2 regions of the Streptomyces sp. NPDC053426 genome follow, and region 1 is predicted to be linked to the other one. Evidence: riboswitches for the same ligand, from Rfam matches in the RefSeq annotation. Region 1 holds a riboswitch; the other holds the start of a gene.
The links. A riboswitch is a leader RNA that binds a small molecule or an ion and turns the genes downstream of it on or off. The one in region 1 is predicted to bind glycine.

Region 1 (3,395 bases):
ACCACGTCCTCGTTGACCTCGGTGACCTCACCGCCGACGGGGGAGTACAGGTCGCTGACCGACTTGGTGGACTCCAGCTCGCCGCAGGTCTCGCCCGCGGTCACGCCGTCACCGACCTCGGGGAGCTGGACGAAGACCACGTCGCCGAGCGCGTTGGCCGCGTGCTCCGTGATGCCGACCGTCGACACGCCGTCCTCGGCGGCCGACAGCCACTCGTGCTCCTTGCTGTAACGCAGCTGCGTGGGGTTGCTCATGTCCTGGATTCTCCTGTACGCGGGGGACTGCTGATGAGGGAGGGGACTGCTGTGCGGCGCCGGTGAGCAGGCACGACGTGCTCACCTCACGCGCGGAAAGCCGTCTGAGGACGGTGTCACTTCCGCCGCTTGTAGAACGGCAGCGCCACGACCTCGTACGGCTCGTGGCTGCCGCGGATGTCCACGCCGACGCCCTCGGTGCCGGGCGCGGCGTGGGCGGCGTCGACGTACGCCATCGCGATCGGCTTGCCCAGCGTCGGGGAGGGCGCGCCGGAGGTGACCTCGCCGATCACCTCGCCGCCGGCCACGACCGCGTACCCGGAGCGCGGGACCCGGCGGCCCTCGGCGACCAGGCCGACCAGGACGCGCGGAGGCTCGGACGCGGCGCGCTCGGCGGCCTCGGCGAGCGCCGCACGGCCCACGAAGTCGCCCTCCTTCTCGAACTTCACCACCCGGCCCAGACCGGCGTCGAAGGGCGTGAGGGAGGTGCTCAGCTCATTGCCGTACAGCGGCATGCCGGCCTCCAGACGGAGCGTGTCCCGGCAGGACAGCCCGCAGGGGACCAGGCCGGCGCCCTCGCCGGCCTTGGTGAGCGCCTGCCACAGCTCGGCCGCGTGCTCGGGCTTCACGAACAGCTCGAAGCCGTCCTCGCCGGTGTAGCCGGTACGGGCGATCAGCGCGGGCACACCGGCGACCGTGCCGGGCAGACCGGCGTAGTACTTCAGGCCGTCCAGGTCGGCGTCGGTGAGCGAGGCGAGGATGCCGGGGGACTCGGGGCCCTGCACGGCCAGCAGCGCGTAGGCGTCGCGGTCGTCGCGGACCTCGGCGTCGAAGCCGGCCGAGCGCTCGACGAGCGCGTCGAGGACCGTCCGGGCGTTGGAGGCGTTGGCGACCACCATGTACTCGGCGTCGTCCAGCCGGTAGACGATCAGGTCGTCCAGGATGCCGCCGTCCTCGCGGCAGATCATGGTGTAGCGGGCACGGCCCGGCTTCACGCTGCCGATGTTGCCGACCAGCGCGAAGTCCAGCAGTTCGGCGGCCCCCGGGCCGGTGACGGTGATCTCGCCCATGTGCGAGAGGTCGAAGAGGCCGGCCTTGGTGCGGACGGCGTTGTGCTCGTCGCGCTCGGAGCCGTAGCGCAGGGGCATGTCCCAGCCGGCGAAGTCGGTCATCGTCGCGCCGAGCGAACGGTGCAGGGCGTCGAGCGCGGTCCGGCGGGGTTCGGTACTGCTCATCGGTCGGTCTCCCAGAGGCGATGGGGGTCCCTCCCGCGCGAATTCATTCGGGCGTGGGGGAAGGCGAGGACGTTTCCTCCCCATCTGTCATCGGAACCTGAGAGGTTCGCCATGACCGCCCACGCAGGGGCGCCCTGGCTTGCACCTTGGGTGGAGCCACCGGAGCACTGCTGATGCCCTTCGGCGGCCCGCTTTTCAGATGTGCCTCGCCCGCGCGGTAACGGGGCCTGAGAGATTCAAGGGAGGGACTTGCTCCTTCGGCGCCCCGGCGGCAAACGGTGCCGGGGACTCTCCCGCGCGGATTCAAACGGCCGGTATGCAGTTGGCGCGCACATCATTGCACGCATCGCGGGGGCGCGGCAGGGGGACCCTTCCCAGGGGGTGCACAGGGTGTGCGGGCATCGTCACAGGGGGCTGTGACAAGCCTGTTTCAGGAAACGGACGGAAACGACAGACACCCGGCATTACCTTCTCTTTACACTCGGCGGGGATCGGTACTCGTACCCGGCCCCAGGGGAGGACGATCACGGTGAACAGGACCACGGCGTGCGCCACCACCACGGGCGTCACGCTGCCCCAGCAGCCGGCCGCTCAGGCCCGTCGGGCCCGCGGCGCGCTGCCGGCGCCCGTAGTCCGCGATCTGCGCGCACGGGCCGGCCGCAGCCCGCGCGCCCTGCTCTTCGGACCCCGGGACCTCGTCGTGGTCACCGGGCTGCCCGGCAGCGGCAAGTCCACCCTGATGCGGCGCACGGTGCGCGGCACCCGCGTCGACTCCCAGGACACCCGGGACCGCTGGGACGGCCGCATGCCGCGCCTCCTGCCGTACGCGGTCTACCGCCCGCTGGTCCGCCTCGCCCACTACGCCGGGCTGCGCCGCGTGCTGCGGACCGGGGGGCCGGTCGTCGTGCACGACTGCGGTACGCAGGCCTGGGTGCGCCGCTGGCTGGCCCGCGAGGCCCGCCGCCGGGGCGCGAGCCTGCATCTGCTGCTGCTCGACGTCACCCCGCAGCAGGCCCTGGCCGGCCAGCGCGAACGCGGGCGCGGTGTCTCCCGCTACGCGTTCCTGCGCCACCGCGCGGCGAGCGAGCGGCTGCTGCGCGCGGTGGAGCGGGGCGCGCTGCCGGCGGGCGCGGGTTCGGCGGTCCTGATCGACCGGGACGCGGCGGACGCGCTGCGCCGGGTCGGCTTCACGGGCTGACCGGCGCCGCGGGCCGACGGGTAGCCTTTCCAGCCACAGCAGCGGTTCCAGGCAGCAGGCGGTAGGCAGATGGACTTCCCGGCGGACTTCCCGGCACAGACGCACCCCCACCCGCACGGCGGGTGGCCCGGCAACGAGCTGGAGGAGGTGCTCTCCGCCTCCCTCGGCGTCCCCTCGGCGGGCGGCAGGATCGTCGAGGTGCTGGGCCGCAGCTTCGTCTGGGTCCCGCTGCCGAACGGCGGCGGCCCGGACAGCGGCCCGCTGGACCTGCCCACCATGGAGATCGACGGTCAGGTCCACGTCCCCGTCTTCAGCTCCGAGGAGCAGTTCCGCCAGGTCGTCGGCTCCCACATGTCGTACACGATCGCGCCCGCCGTGGAGTTCGCCCGCGGGCTGCCGCCGCAGGCCGGGATCGCGGTGAACCCCGGCGGCGTGGTCGGCATCCCGCTGCCGCCGCCGGCCGTCGCCGAGCTGTGCCGGGCCGGACGCACCCCGCTGGACGGCCCGGCGACCGGCGGCCGGGTCCGGCTGTTCGAACCCGACTGGCAGGACGACCCGCTGGACTTCCTCGCCGCCGCCTCGGCGGAGTTCGACGCCCTCGGCGTGGTGACCACCGCCCGCCGCTGCCTCGCCGCGATCGAGACGGCCGACCCGGTCCTCTTCATCGGCGTGGAACTCTCCCAATGGGAGGGCGACGCCCGCACCCTC
Region 2 (3,395 bases), on a different contig from region 1:
TTGCGCAGCAGGGCGTCGGGCAGCGTGTCCCGCGCGGCCGCGTCCAGGGTCTCGATGTCGCCCTCGACGCCGAAGGCGCTCCACACGGCGCTCAGCCGCTCCCGGGTGGTGGTCTCGTCGCAGGCGATCGAGACGTGGTCGGCGTCGACGAGACGCAGGTTGACGCCGTTGTCGCGGGCGGCGGCGACGACCTCTGCGGCCCGCCCGGCGACGCGCACGGTCAGCGTGTCGAAGTAGGAGCCGTGCACGATCTCGGCCCCGCCGGCCCGCAGGCCCTCGGCGAGGACGGTGGCGTACCGGTGGGTGCGCCGGGCGATCAGCCGCAGTCCCTCCGGGCCGTGGTAGACGGCGTACATGCCGGCCATGACGGCGAGCAGCACCTGGGCGGTGCAGATGTTGCTGGTGGCCTTCTCGCGGCGGATGTGCTGCTCACGGGTCTGCAGGGCGAGGCGGTAGGCCTTGTGCCCGTCCGCGTCGACGGAGACGCCGACGAGCCGCCCGGGCAGGCTGCGCGCCATCTTCTCCTGCACGGCCATGTAGCCGGCGTGCGGCCCGCCGAAGCCCATCGGCACACCGAAGCGCTGCGTGGTGCCGACCGCGATGTCCGCGCCCAGCTCACCGGGCGACTTCAGCAGCGCGAGGGCGAGCAGATCGGCGGCGACGGTGACGAGCGCGCCCAGCTCGTGCGCCTGGTCGATCACCGGCTTGATGTCGCGCACGGCACCGGAGGCGCCCGGGTACTGGATCAGTACGCCGTTGATCTCGCGCCCGGCGACCTCGGCGGGGATGCCCTCGCTCAGGTCGGCGACGACGACCTCGACGCCGGTCGGCTCGGCACGGGTCTCGATCACCGCGATGGTCTGCGGCAGCGCGTCCGCGTCGACCAGGAACAGGCCCTTCTTGTTCTTGCCCATGCGCCGCGACAGCGCCATCGCCTCGGCGGCGGCGGTGCCCTCGTCGAGCAGCGAGGCGCCCGAGGTCGGCAGGCCGGTGAGTTCGGCGACCACGGTCTGGAAGTTCAGCAGCGCCTCGAGCCGCCCCTGGGAGATCTCCGGCTGGTACGGCGTGTACGCCGTGTACCAGGCGGGGTTCTCCATCACGTTGCGCAGGATGACGGGCGGGGTGAAGGTGCCGTAGTACCCGAGTCCGATCATGGAGCCGAGCACCTCGTTGCGGTCGGCCAGGGAACGCAGCTCGGCCAGCACCTCGGCCTCGCTCCGGGCACCCGGCAGGTCCAGCGCGTCGGCGTTCTTGATGACGTCCGGCACGGCGGCGGCCGTCAGCTCGTCCAGCGAGCCGTAGCCGACCTGCGCGAGCATCTTGGCCCGGGCCTCGTGGTCGGGGCCGATGTGGCGCTGCTCGAAGGGGATTCCCTGTTCGAGCTCGGAGAGCGGAGTGCGAGGGGCGGTCATTGAGGAGGCCTCCTGGTCCGACGACCTTCGAGGGGCACCACGGCGCGGGTGCCCGGACGGCCTCCCCCTCTGTCATCTCAACCTGAGAGCTTCACCGGACGGCCCGAAGGCGCCCGACTTTCACCGTCGGTGAGAGCGGAAGCCGTCGACACCCGCTCTGCTTTCCAGAGTGACCTCGTCCGTGCGGTACGTGTGCCTGAGAGATTCCGGGGAGGATTTGCTCCTTCGGCGCCCCCGATGGTGTCCGGAGGGCTCTCCCGCACGGGGTCAGCAGCCGTCTGCCAGCGTACCAGCGAGCACCCCACCAGAACTTTCGAGTGGCCGTCCAGCCGATTGTGCCGTTCTGTAGTGCTTACGGATGAGTTTGCGACCAGTGGAGGGCCTGTGCAGACCGACATCGATCCGCGCCACCTGATCGGCCGCAAGGCGTTCGACCGCAACGGAAACCGGATCGGCACCATCGACGAGATCTACCTCGACGACGCCACCGGCGTACCGGAGTGGGCGGCGATACGCACCGGCCTGTTCAGCAGGGACGCCTTCGTCCCCCTGGAACCCAGCGACCTCGTCGACGGCGCCCTCCACGTCCCCTTCGAACGCGCCCTCATCAAGGACGCCCCCGACTTCGGCGTGGGCCGCCATCTCTCCCCCGAACAGGAACTCCAGCTCTACCACCACTACGGCCTGGACCTCGCCGCTCCCCCGCCCCTCCCGGACCGCGACTTCGGCAAACTCGCCGGGAACGACAAGCCGGCCTGATCCGCCCCGCTCACCGGCTCTCCGCCCGCGTCCCTCCACCGGCCCCCGCGCCCTCGTCCTCCCCTGGTCTCCGGGACACCAGCGGCAGCGGATCCGCCGGTTGCAGAGCCGGATCGTCGACGCGGAAGGTCTTCACCCGGCCCGGCTCCGAGTCGGGTGTCTCGAAGCGCGCCGTGACCCGGCCCAGCCCGCTGCCCTGCACCCATCCGTGCCCGTACACGGCGTGCCGTACGTCGTGCCCCGCCGGCCAGCGCCGCTCGGCGGGCGTCTCCTGCTCCGGCGCGGGCGCGGCCTCGGCCTCCTCGTGCGGGAGGTCGTCGGCGGGGACGCCCGCGGCCTGCGCGAACAGGTCCTCCTGCGTGTAGTCGGCCAGCCCGCTGACCCCGACGCCCAGCAGCCGCACCCCGCCCGTCGTGTCGACCGAGTCCAGCAGCCGCGCGGCCGCCTCCCGCACCACCGCCGGATCGTCCGTGGGGCCCCGCAGCGTCTCGGACCGGGTGAGGGTCGAGAAGTCGTACCGGCGCACCTTCAGCACGATGGTCCGCCCCGACAGGCCCGCCTCCCGCAGCCTGCGCACGCACCGGTCCGCGAGCCGCCGCACCTCCGTCCCCACCCGCACCCGGTCGTGGATGTCCACGTCGTACGTGTCCTCGACCGACACCGACTTGGTCTCCCGCTCAGCCACCACGGGCCGCTCGTCCCGGGCCAGCGCCATCGCGAACAGCGCGTGGCCGTGGGCCTTGCCCAGCAGCCGTACGAGCTCGTCCTCCCCGGCCTCGGCGAGCTCGTCGACCGTGTGGATCCCCGCCCGCCGCAGATGGTCACCGGTCGCCGGCCCGACGCCCGGCAGGGTGCGGACCGGCAGCGGCCCCAGCAGGGCCCGCTCCGTGCCCGGCTCGATCAGCACCAGTCCGTCCGGCTTCGCCTGCTCCGAGGCGATCTTCGCCAGCATCTTGGAGGCCGCGAGCCCCACCGACCCGGTGAGCCCCGTGACCGCCCGTATGTCCGCGCGCAGCTTCGCCCCGGCCAGCCGCGCCGACCGCTCGTCCCAGGCCGCGCCGCCGGCCTCCAGGTCCACGAACGCCTCGTCCAGGCTCAGCGGCTCCACCAGCGGTGACAGGGCCCGCAGCAACCCCATCACCTGCTCGCTGATCGACCGGTAGAGAGCGAACCTCGGCACCAGGTACGCGGCGTTCGGCGCGCGTCGCCGGGCCTGCGCCATGG

Region 2: linked by a shared signal. The riboswitch ahead of gcvP (aminomethyl-transferring glycine dehydrogenase) and the one ahead of gcvT (glycine cleavage system aminomethyltransferase GcvT) in region 1 are both predicted to bind glycine.

Annotation. Positions count from the first base shown of each region.
Region 1 covers NZ_JBVJKE010000010.1:84,710-88,104, forward strand. The annotation lists gene gcvH (glycine cleavage system protein GcvH) at 1-254, opposite strand, end outside; gene gcvT (glycine cleavage system aminomethyltransferase GcvT) at 371-1,489, opposite strand; glycine riboswitch at 1,564-1,694, opposite strand; glycine riboswitch at 1,695-1,795, opposite strand; gene ACZ62B_RS21095 (AAA family ATPase) at 2,019-2,687, shown strand; gene ACZ62B_RS21100 (enhanced serine sensitivity protein SseB) at 2,757-3,395, shown strand, end outside.
Region 2 covers NZ_JBVJKE010000023.1:97,571-100,965, forward strand. The annotation lists gene gcvP (aminomethyl-transferring glycine dehydrogenase) at 1-1,412, opposite strand, end outside; glycine riboswitch at 1,587-1,682, opposite strand; gene ACZ62B_RS34175 (PRC-barrel domain-containing protein) at 1,797-2,171, shown strand; gene ACZ62B_RS34180 (DNA polymerase IV) at 2,182-3,395, opposite strand, start outside.